3 regions of the Arthrobacter sp. 2RAF6 genome follow, and region 2 is predicted to be linked to each of the others. Evidence: predicted binding sites of a transcription regulator. Region 2 holds the regulator's gene; each other region holds the start of a gene.
What was found. Region 2 encodes HrcA, which represses chaperone genes, less so after heat shock. Its sites were predicted from a motif close to TTNGCACTCGNNNNNNNCGAGTGCNAA; they were not measured.
Positions count from the first base shown of each region.

Region 1: a site for HrcA is predicted at 2,021-2,047, ahead of AB4Z38_RS00175 (FmdB family zinc ribbon protein). Genes of this name have one in related genera too.
Region 3: a site for HrcA is predicted at 2,025-2,051, ahead of AB4Z38_RS07355 (Hsp20/alpha crystallin family protein). Genes of this name have one in related genera too.

Region 1 covers NZ_JBFRGF010000001.1:39,667-42,937, forward strand. The annotation lists gene AB4Z38_RS00160 (AAA family ATPase) at 1-480, shown strand, start outside; gene AB4Z38_RS00165 (hypothetical protein) at 490-735, shown strand; gene cpaB (Flp pilus assembly protein CpaB) at 744-1,592, opposite strand; gene AB4Z38_RS00175 (FmdB family zinc ribbon protein) at 1,695-1,958, opposite strand; gene AB4Z38_RS00180 (5-formyltetrahydrofolate cyclo-ligase) at 2,114-2,719, opposite strand; gene galU (UTP--glucose-1-phosphate uridylyltransferase GalU) at 2,836-3,271, shown strand, end outside.
Region 2 covers NZ_JBFRGF010000011.1:23,976-27,246, forward strand. The annotation lists gene AB4Z38_RS10120 (DUF3097 domain-containing protein) at 1-406, opposite strand, end outside; gene hrcA (heat-inducible transcriptional repressor HrcA) at 640-1,653, shown strand; gene dnaJ (molecular chaperone DnaJ) at 1,721-2,851, shown strand; gene AB4Z38_RS10135 (16S rRNA (uracil(1498)-N(3))-methyltransferase) at 2,854-3,271, shown strand, end outside.
Region 3 covers NZ_JBFRGF010000007.1:17,161-20,431, reverse strand. The annotation lists gene AB4Z38_RS07365 (hydantoinase/oxoprolinase N-terminal domain-containing protein) at 1-751, opposite strand, end outside; gene AB4Z38_RS07360 (MerR family transcriptional regulator) at 1,676-1,993, opposite strand; gene AB4Z38_RS07355 (Hsp20/alpha crystallin family protein) at 2,129-2,554, shown strand; gene AB4Z38_RS07350 (J domain-containing protein) at 2,750-3,190, shown strand; gene AB4Z38_RS07345 (hypothetical protein) at 3,230-3,271, shown strand, end outside.

The DNA.
Region 1 (3,271 bases), on a different contig from region 2:
CTCGGAGAGGATCCCTTGGTAGCGGATCTGGGCGAGCGACTCCGTGCCCGCGGAGCCCGGGTGTGGCACCACTATGACGGAGCCTTGGACATCGCTGCGGCGGCCGATCCCGTGCACACCATAGGCCGGGATGACACCGAAATGCCCACTCCGGTGGCCATTGAGTCGGATGGCACGGAACGATACCGCCGCATGAGTGTCAGGGAGCGCAGCAGGCTCCGGCCCCAGCTCCTCGAACGCCTTGGCTGGCGTTACATGTCCCTGTGGACCATCGAAGTATTCACGGATCCCTCGTCCTGCGCTGATCGCATCGGCTCCTATCTGGGACTGGAGAAGCCGGTAGCACCCTCGTATGGTGCCGTCCAGGATGGATTCCTGGACATCGATGTTGAACAATTGGAACTGAACAGCCAGGCGGACCCGGCCGCGGCCGGGCCTGGCGGTACGCAAGGCCTTGGCTCGGGACCGGCCATCTCCTAAGGAAGCGCAATGGCGGAAAGCAAAAGCCCTCAATCCAAGCACCCTGCGGACACCGGTGCCGATGCGGTAGGCGTTGACACCGAGTTGGACGAGCAGGAGAAAACAAAAGTGAAGCCCGTGCCGGAGCGGAAGCAGGCGGGAGAAAGCATTCTGCCCAAGAAAGCCTCCGAAGATGATCCACGCCGTTGGGGTGATGAGCCCGGCTACGACCACGACGCCTGGCTGAAGGAGCAAAGGCCCCCGCACTGGGGCTGAGCGTTCCATCATGGTCGTGACTCTCCGGCCGAGGTCTGGATCTGCCGCTTGTCAGGGGGATTGACGAGGACAAAGAACAGTTTCCCGCGAGTCGAAGCTCCGGCGAGAATTTCGGCCTGTTGCGGAGTGGCAGCGACAACCACGAGGCCGTCCGCCTCGTTCGTGCCCAACCATTGGCTGGCCTTGCCTCCTTGCGCTGACGTCCACAGAACCGGGACTGCAGCTGCCAGGAGCTCGGATTTCTTGCCGGGCCCGTCAAGTCCATCGGTTGCGGTGAGCACAACGTTGACCAACTGGCCCGGCGAAATGAGCTGAATTGAAGCGGGATCGGCCATGCGAAGCGGAACGGCCGCCGTCGCGGGTGCGGTGCCGGTCAGCAGGCCCGGTCCCAGAAGTTGGGCGTCCGTGGGGATCTGCCCCTTCTGCAGGGGCGAGGCAAGCTGCTTCCCGCCATATCCAGCCCGGGAGGTGAGTGCGCCGGCTGGAACTCCATCAGGAAGGACTTCGAGGGGTTTGAGGTCGGAATCCGTCAAAGTGGACCCGGCAGGAAGATCCCGCGCGGCGGCCAGGACCGTGGCTCGCTCCTCCGAAGCGGGAGTCAGTTGATGGACGACGATCCCGACGGCCACGCATAGCAGGAGAGTCACTGCGAGGCGGCGGTTGCGGTTCAACCAGTTACCGAAGCTGCGCTGCCTGGATTGTCCTGCGGCAGCGCCCAGGTGCCCGCCAGCCTTGAAGGGACCAGCCTGAAGACGGCGGGTGCGGACCCTGTTGATCGGCGCGAGGAGTTTATCGCGCGGAATCGACGAAGGTCCGGCAGACGTGGAGCCTTTGGATACGTTCGGGGTTGCTGACATGGTGCCACGCTAACCGGGCACGCAGGCCCGTGGCAGGGCAACGTTGGGCTATGTGGAAAACAGTCAGCTATGTGGAAAACCGAGGGCAGTTGGAAACCGCAATCAGCTCGCGGCAGCAGCCGGAACCGATGCTGGAGCGGGAGACGCAGCTGGTGCGGCGGGAGCGGCCGAAACGGTGCTTCCCTTGGAGTCCCGGGAGTCGGTGCGGTAGAAGCCCGATCCCTTGAAGACGACGCCCACGCTGTTGAACTTCTTGCGCAACGACCCTTGGCATTCAGGGCAGTCGGACAGGGAGCTGTCCGTGAAAGCCTGAACGATGTCAAAGGCATGTCCGCAGTCTTTGCAGGCATAGGCATATGTGGGCACTGGTGATCCTCCTCCGGGACGAACTACAGGTCCGGTGCTGCCGAGAAGGATTGTTCCCTCTATTAGCAGTCCCAGGGCCTGAGTGCCAATTCTATCATCCGGAGCCGGGGCCGCTACCACGGAATGTGGCGGAGTAGACAGGCAGGAAACCCCGGTCAATCGACCGGAACCAGTCGGATGATCCGATGGGGGGTCAGTGCCTCCGCCACGGGCTTGTCGAACGGTTCGGCCGGGATCGTCCCCGCGGGCAGCACTTCGTCGTCATATACAACGGCGACAGTCGGCGGACGCTGCCCGTCGGCGTCGAGCTTGTCGAGGAGCCGGTCGTAGTATCCGCCCCCTTGGCCGATACGGTTTCCGCCTTCATCGACGGCGGTGGCCGGGAGGAAGATTCCAGCCGCATCCTTGATGACGTCACTTTCGAATCGTTCGCCCAGGGGTTCGTCAATCGGGGCGTACTTCGAGCGGACAAATGTTGTCTCTGGTGTCCAATAGACCCAGCTCAGACGCCGTTCCGGTTCACAGACGGGAAGAAGGATCCTGTGCCCGGCGGCATGGAGCGCCGCAAGCAAGGGCATCGTCGGCGGCTCGGCGGCCACTCCGACATAGGCCGCGAAGGTCGCCGGTTTCCCCTGGGCGACGGCATCCGCCCATTCGACGCCTCGGCGTGCAATCCTCGTTCCAGCATTAGCGCGCTGTTGGACGGTCAAGGCGAGCCGGCGCTGCCGGTTGTCCCGTCGGATATCGTCTTTCAAAGTCATCTTTGCTCCAGTTCTGACTGCTGCGGCTCGAGACCGGGGAAGGAACGGCGGGTTCCCTTCTGTCCGCTCCGGGTTCGTTTTGCCCAATGTCCAGCTCCTTCCGTTAGATTAGTCCGGTGACTTCCAATAGCTGCGCCGTCCGCAAGGCCGTGATCCCCGTTGCGGGGCTCGGTACCAGATTCCTGCCGGCTACAAAGGCCATGCCCAAGGAAATGCTGCCGGTCGTTGACAAGCCGGCCATCCAGTACGTGGTTGAGGAGGCCGTGGGCGTTGGCCTCAACGACATCCTGATGATCACGGGACGCAACAAGCGCGCATTGGAGGACCACTTTGACCGTGTCCCCGCGCTTGAAGCGACCCTTGAGGCCAAGGGAGACATCACAAAATTGGACTCGGTGCAGGCTACCAGCAACCTCGGCGATATCCACTACGTTCGTCAGGGCGACCCCAAGGGACTGGGGCACGCAGTGTTGCGTGCAAAGCAGCACGTCGGGTACGAACCGTTCGCGGTTCTTCTCGGTGACGATCTGATCGATGCCCGCGACACTCTCC
Region 2 (3,271 bases):
CTCCCCACACCTTTTCCACAAGTTCTGCGTCGTGCTTGCCTTCCACCCAGATCCGGCTAGCCTTGGCGACTTGGGCCCGCTGGCCGGCCACCCGGACGGATCCCGATGCCGTCCTGCCTGCTTGCGCCGCGCCCTTGACGGCCGCCGCGCGTGGCGCCGGCGGCAGGAGCTTCACTGCTTGTCCCTCCAGCAGGAATCCGAATCCGAGCCGGAATGACTTGGCCTTTCCCCGCCGATCCTCAAGCACCACAATGTGCATGCCTCCGGACTTCTCCACCCTGGTCACGGCCCCTACCCAACCGGACTGCACGTCCTCGAGAACCATCCCTCGTTCGACGGGCACCTCTGGCAGTTGCCGTTTGGCCGGCGAGGAGAGGTCTTGCGGGCCCCAATTGTCGTAAGACACGGTCTTCACACCACTTTGCGCTAGGGGATCGGTCACGGTCCGTGGCATTCCCCAGGACCGCGCGGGAATCATGTTCGCCGCGAGCGGTACCAATGCTAACAACGAGGTGGCTCATACTAGACTTGTTAGCACTTGGGCATGTTGAGTGCTAACTGTTGAACTACCGGATTGTTGAGAACTCGATCGTTTGAGTACTTGATCGTCCAGTACTGGCTGTTGAATGGAGGTGGGCAGTGAGCGAACCACGCAAGCTTGAAGTGTTACGCGCCATCGTGGAGGACTACGTTCACTCCCGCGAGCCAGTCGGCTCCAAAGCTTTGGTCGAACGGCACCATCTGGGAGTGTCGAGCGCGACCATCCGCAATGACATGGCCCTCTTGGAAGAAGAGGGCCTCATTGCAGCACCACACACGAGTGCGGGCCGCATTCCCACCGACAAGGGCTACCGCTTGTTCGTCGACCGTATTTCCGAGGTCAAGCCGCTTTCGGCCGCCGAGCGCCGGGCCATCCACTCGTTGCTTGAGGGGCCCGACGACGTCGAGGACATCCTTGAGCGAACCGTCCGGCTCCTCTCCCAACTGACCAACCAGGTCGCCGTCGTACAGTATCCGCACCTGAGCCGCGCGCGCGTCCGGCACATTGAGTTTGTCCTTTTGGCACCGCGCCAGGTCTTGGTGGTGTTGATCGCCGATTCGGGCAAAGTGGAACAAGGCGTTGTGCAGGCAGCGACAGACGCCACTGACGAAGAGCTCATGGCCTTGCGCGCGCGATTCCTTGGAAGCATTGCCGGCTCCCAGCTCGACCTCATGCCACAAGTCCTGCCCTCGGTGGTTGCCTTGTGCCCGCCGGCGCTTCGGAACCTTGCCGGCGCCCTTGCCCACGGCCTGGAAAGGCTTGCCGAGCGGAGCCGCGACGAACGCATGGTCATGGCAGGCACGGCAAACCTGGCCCGCTCCAACGTGGACTTCCCGCTGAGCATCGGTCCGGTCCTCGAGGCACTCGAGGAGCAGGTGGTCATGTTGCGGCTGTTGTCGGACATGGCTGAGGACCCCCGGGGCGTCACGGTGAGCATCGGACGTGAAAACCCCTATGACGGCCTCTCCGAGGCTTCGGTGGTTGCCACGGGCTACGGTCCGGGCAGCAGTGCCAAGATCGGCATTCTTGGACCCACCCGCATGGATTATCCCAACACCATGGCGGCCGTCCGTGCCGTCGCACGCTACCTTTCCCGCATTCTGGGCGGCTGACGGCCTCGGCCGGAAACCGCCTCGCAAGAAAAGCAGTGGAACCGTAAAAAAGGAAGAGATACCGACTTTGAGCAGTCACTATGACGTTCTGGGCGTCTCGCCGGAAGCAGCCGGCGAGGAGATCAAGAAGGCCTACCGCAAGCTCGCACGCAAGCTGCACCCCGATGTGAACCCCGGGGCCGGCGCTGCCGAGGAATTCAAGGCGGTGACCCACGCTTACGAGGTCCTCTCCGACCCCCAGAAGCGCCGCGTCTACGATGCCACCGGCAACGAGAACGGGACCGACAACGGTTTCGGCGGAGGCTACGCGGGCCAGGGATTCGCATTCCAGGACATCTTCGACACCTTCTTCGGCGGAGGCGGCGGCGGGATGCAGGGCCCCGCATCCCGAATGCGCCGCGGCCAGGACGCCCTGATCAGTGTCCGCATCGACTTGCGCGAGGCGGTGTTCGGTGTCAACAAAAAGCTTGAGGTGGACACCGCTGTCATCTGTCCCACGTGCGAAGGCTCATGCTGCCGTCCGGGCACCCACCCGGAACGCTGCGACATCTGTGGCGGCTCGGGCCAGGTCCAGCGGGCCGTCCGCTCGATTCTCGGCCAGGTCATGACCGCCGCACCATGTGGATCGTGCGAAGGTTTCGGCTCGATCATCAAGGATCCCTGCAATGAGTGCAACGGCCAGGGCCGCATCCGCAGCCGCCGTTCGCTGACCGTCAAGGTGCCTGGCGGCGTCGCTACCGGGACCCGCATCCAGCTTTCGTCGCAAGGCGAGGCAGGTCCCGCGGGCGGTCCTCCCGGTGACCTCTATGTGGAGATCCGGGTCAACAACGATTCCACCTACATCCGCGAAGGCGACGACCTTCACGCCACGCTGAGCGTTCCCATGACTGCCGCGGCACTGGGTACCGAGCTGCAGCTTGAGACTTTCGACGGTCCCCAGGAGATCGACGTCAAGTCAGGTACGCAGTCCGGCGAAGTCATCACCCTGCGTGGACTCGGCGTCACCCATCTCCGCGGCTACGGCAGGGGAGACCTCAAGGTGCACCTGCACGTTGAGACCCCCGGCAAGCTCGACGCCGTGCAGGAAGACCTGCTTCGCCAACTGGCAAAATTGCGCGGAGAGCAGTTCACCGAAGGCAAGCTTGTGGCCAGTGGCGGTATGTTCGCGAAGCTGCGGGACAAGCTCGGTAACCTGTAGCGGTGAGCAACCCCGTATTCTTCACAGCAGCCGGAACGCTTGACGGGCTCGGCCCTGGTGACTCTTTCGTGCTCGACGGCGCCGAAGCCAGGCATGCTGTCACCGTCAAGCGCCTGGAAATCGGCGAAGCCGTCGATATCGCCGACGGTGCCGGTAGACGGCTCACGGGCACCGTGACGGAGTCCGGGCAGGGAACCTTGACAGTCCTTGCCTCCGCTGTCGATGAGGAGCACCAGCCAACCGTGCGGCTCGTGTTGGTCCAGGCCCTCGCGAAGGGCGACCGTGACGAGCTTGCAGTTGAGACGGCAACGGAACTCGGGATCGACGCCGTCGTACCCTGGCAGGCGGAACGTTCGATCGTCCGTTGGAAGGGTGACCGGGCTGCCAAAGCCCACGCGAAGTGGCAATCCGTGGCCACCG
Region 3 (3,271 bases), on a different contig from region 2:
TTCTGGCGACAGGCAGGCCTCCGTGGGTGTGGCCAACGGTGGCCCCATCCTCCATGCAGAGAATGACTTCCCCCTCGGGGATTCCCGCCAACGTGGCCGCGCCAAGGATTCCCATCGCGGGCTCGGCCCGCAACCCGTGGACAGGCGCCAAGGTCAGCCGTGACAGAGGTGCGCGTCCGCCGTCGTTCTTTGCAAACGACACGCGGGCGGCCGGGAAGTGGCGCCGGCCTGCCTCCTCAAGCATCGCTGCCAGCTCTTCCCCCGTCTCCATCAGGGCGCTGTTAAGGATGGCCGTGTAGTCGCGGTCCCGGAAAACACTGGAATAGAAATCACTGGAAATACTGATCCGCATATCTCTATCGTTGCTGAGGATGGCATCGGCTATTCGCGTTTCATGGTCCTTTGAGGCCGTCGAACCGACGGAAGTGATCGCAACGTTCCGTACGTCACCGGCAAGGATGCTGGGGAGATCGGCAAGGAACGCCTCCAGGTCCAACCGGGCCAGAGGCCGTCCCCGCAGGTCGTGACCCCCGCGGACATGGACGGTCCGGGTCACTGCCGGCTCAACAAGGGGCGGCAGCACGGTCATGTGGAAGGCGTCCGCGGGGGGACGGGGCGAAATGCGGATGGCGACAACGTCGGCCAGTTTCCGTTCCACCAGGACCCGTCCGACGTCGGCAGTGATCCGAGTGATGCCTGACCCGAACTCCCGACGAAGCCCTGACAGGGACGATTCCAAAGCTTCCGACAAGCTGCCCCCGTGCACCTCCCGAGCGGCGGAAACTACAGTCCGCCGGTCTAGTACAACGGTCCGGCAGCTGGATCCCTGCAGCCGCAGTCCTACTCTCATTGTTCAGCTTCCTGCCTGGCGTCTGCCAAACGGTGAGTACCTTCGGGGTGGTGAATATCTTCCAAGTATGTATGGTCCACCACTGGCCGTCATCTCATGGGGTGCGGTTCAGAAAACGGAAAAAATGACACGCTAGGGCCTAGCCAGTGGTCGTAAGGGCCTGAGATTGCCTGTTCCCATCTGGTGGTGCTGCGCCAGGTGTAGCGGGCGGTGAGATTGATGTGTTCCCGTTGCTGTTCAGACCCGCGGTCCGGAATCTCACCCGAGCCGTTTGAAGAACACGGCCCTGGCGAGTGCGTGCCTCGCCCAGGCAATGAATGCGTTCACACCGTTTTAGTGACCTTCTTCAGCCCGGCAGGTTTGTCTGGGTCGATCCCCCTGCCCAGGGCCAGGTTCAGGGCCAGTTGCTGTAGAGGGATGATCTCAATCAAGGGGATGAGCGCCGGGTCGATGACTTGCGGGCCGGTTCCCCCGGGAAGTCCAAGTTCGATGATCGTGCCGCCGAGCTCCAGTGAGGCTTCAACAAATGCCTGTGCGGATTACGCGGCAAGAGTAAGCACCCAGGTCATGAGGCGAGCCCGGTGATCATGACCACGACTTCGTTGTGGGCTGGTCCTCGACCAGCGCAAGGTCCTGGTATACAACTTCGACGCCTTTGGCCCGGAGAGCATCCGGAATGTCCAGATATCAAGCCTGCGCCAGGACGCCCCGCAACCAGGATGGGACTGTCTACTTCGTTTGGCCTACATAGCAACTTCGTTTGGCGGTTCCACGCGGTATCCCGAACCCTTCGAGGAGGGCGGGCACGGGCCGATCGGCTCCGCCTCATCCGGACCGGAACCGGACGGCATCCCGCCTAGCGTTCCCGGACCTAAGCTCCGCCTCAAGGCGCCGGTTGTCGGCTTCCAGGACCAGGACCATCCGGATGCCCGCTAGGTTCAAACCCGATTCCAGAAGCTCGCCGATCCGCCGCAACGTCGCCAGATCGTCCTCGCTGTACTGGCGGGTCCCACCCAGGGTCCTGCCCGGTTCCAGCAGGCCCTTGCGTTCATAGAGACGGAGGTTCTGTTGACCCATGCCCACCAGCTCGGCGGCCACTGAAATCGCGTACACACCCCTGCCCCGGTCCTTCGCCTGGCCCATCGGGTACCTCCAAAGTCTGCCCAAAATTAGCCTTGCCCTGACCCACTCATAGTGCTATAAGAAATATATACCAGCCACCATAGATCGGCTGGGTTTACAACGAAGTACACAGCAATCTGCAAGGAGTGACATACCATGCTGATGCGAACCGACCCGTTCCGCGAATTCGACCGACTGGCCCAGCAGGTACTCGGAACGACGGCAAGGCCCGCGGCGATGCCGATGGACGCCTGGCGGCAGGGCGACGATTTCGTGGTCGCCTTCGATCTACCCGGAGTCACCGTCGACTCGGTGGACATCGACGTCGAACAAAACGTCCTGACCGTCAAGGCCGAGCGCCCGGACCCCGTCGGCGAGGACACGGAACTGATTGCCTCCGAACGCCCCCGCGGCATCTTTAGCCGCCAGCTCATCCTCGGCGACGCACTGGACACGAACGGCGTCAAAGCAAACTACGACGGCGGAGTCCTGACCCTGCGGATCCCAGTGGCGGAGAAAGCAAAGCCACGCCGCATCGAAATCGAAACCACCGGAAAACAGCGCCAGGAGATCAACGCCTGAGCACCGACGCAGCCTCCCGGACCGGGAGCACCGCAGCGGCCAACACCTAAGAGGGCGATGGAGTTCACAGACCACGCCACAGCGCCGGTAGCGCAAAATAGAGGCCCCCAAGGATGACTCCCGCAACGATGGTCCCCGGCTGAACGGACCGGGGGCCATCCCTGTCTCTCACGTGGACACACACCAGACCCACCGATGAAAACCAACGACCCGGACCCCTACGACATCCTGCACATCACCCCTGCCGCCACGGCGCGGGAAGTGGGCCGCGCCTACCGCGCGCTCATGCGCAGCCGACACCCCGACACCCGGCCGGCCCGCGAACACGGCAGCGGCCCCGTCCCGACGGCGCCTTACTCACAGAAGGATCTCCAAGACGTCATGAACGCCTATGCCATTCTCGGGAATGCGGAAAAGCGGGCAGCCTACGACAGGAACCACCCGCGGCCCGCGCCAACCCCGTCGACGCCCCGGAAACCCTTGGCACGGCCGCAAGGCCCGCTGCTTCCGCCTGCCTCGCTGCTGATCGGACCGGTCATCTGGGAGCCCTCCACCGGACGGTCCCGTGCACTGCTGGCGTGGCCGGGCGGATCTCCCCCGCCCGCCTACACGTTGATCCTGCGGATCCCCCGCTGACCACCGTCTGCCCCAAAACACAATGACCAAGGAGACCCAATGAGTGCCTGGCGTCCGTACGACAGCCAGTTGTTGCCCGCG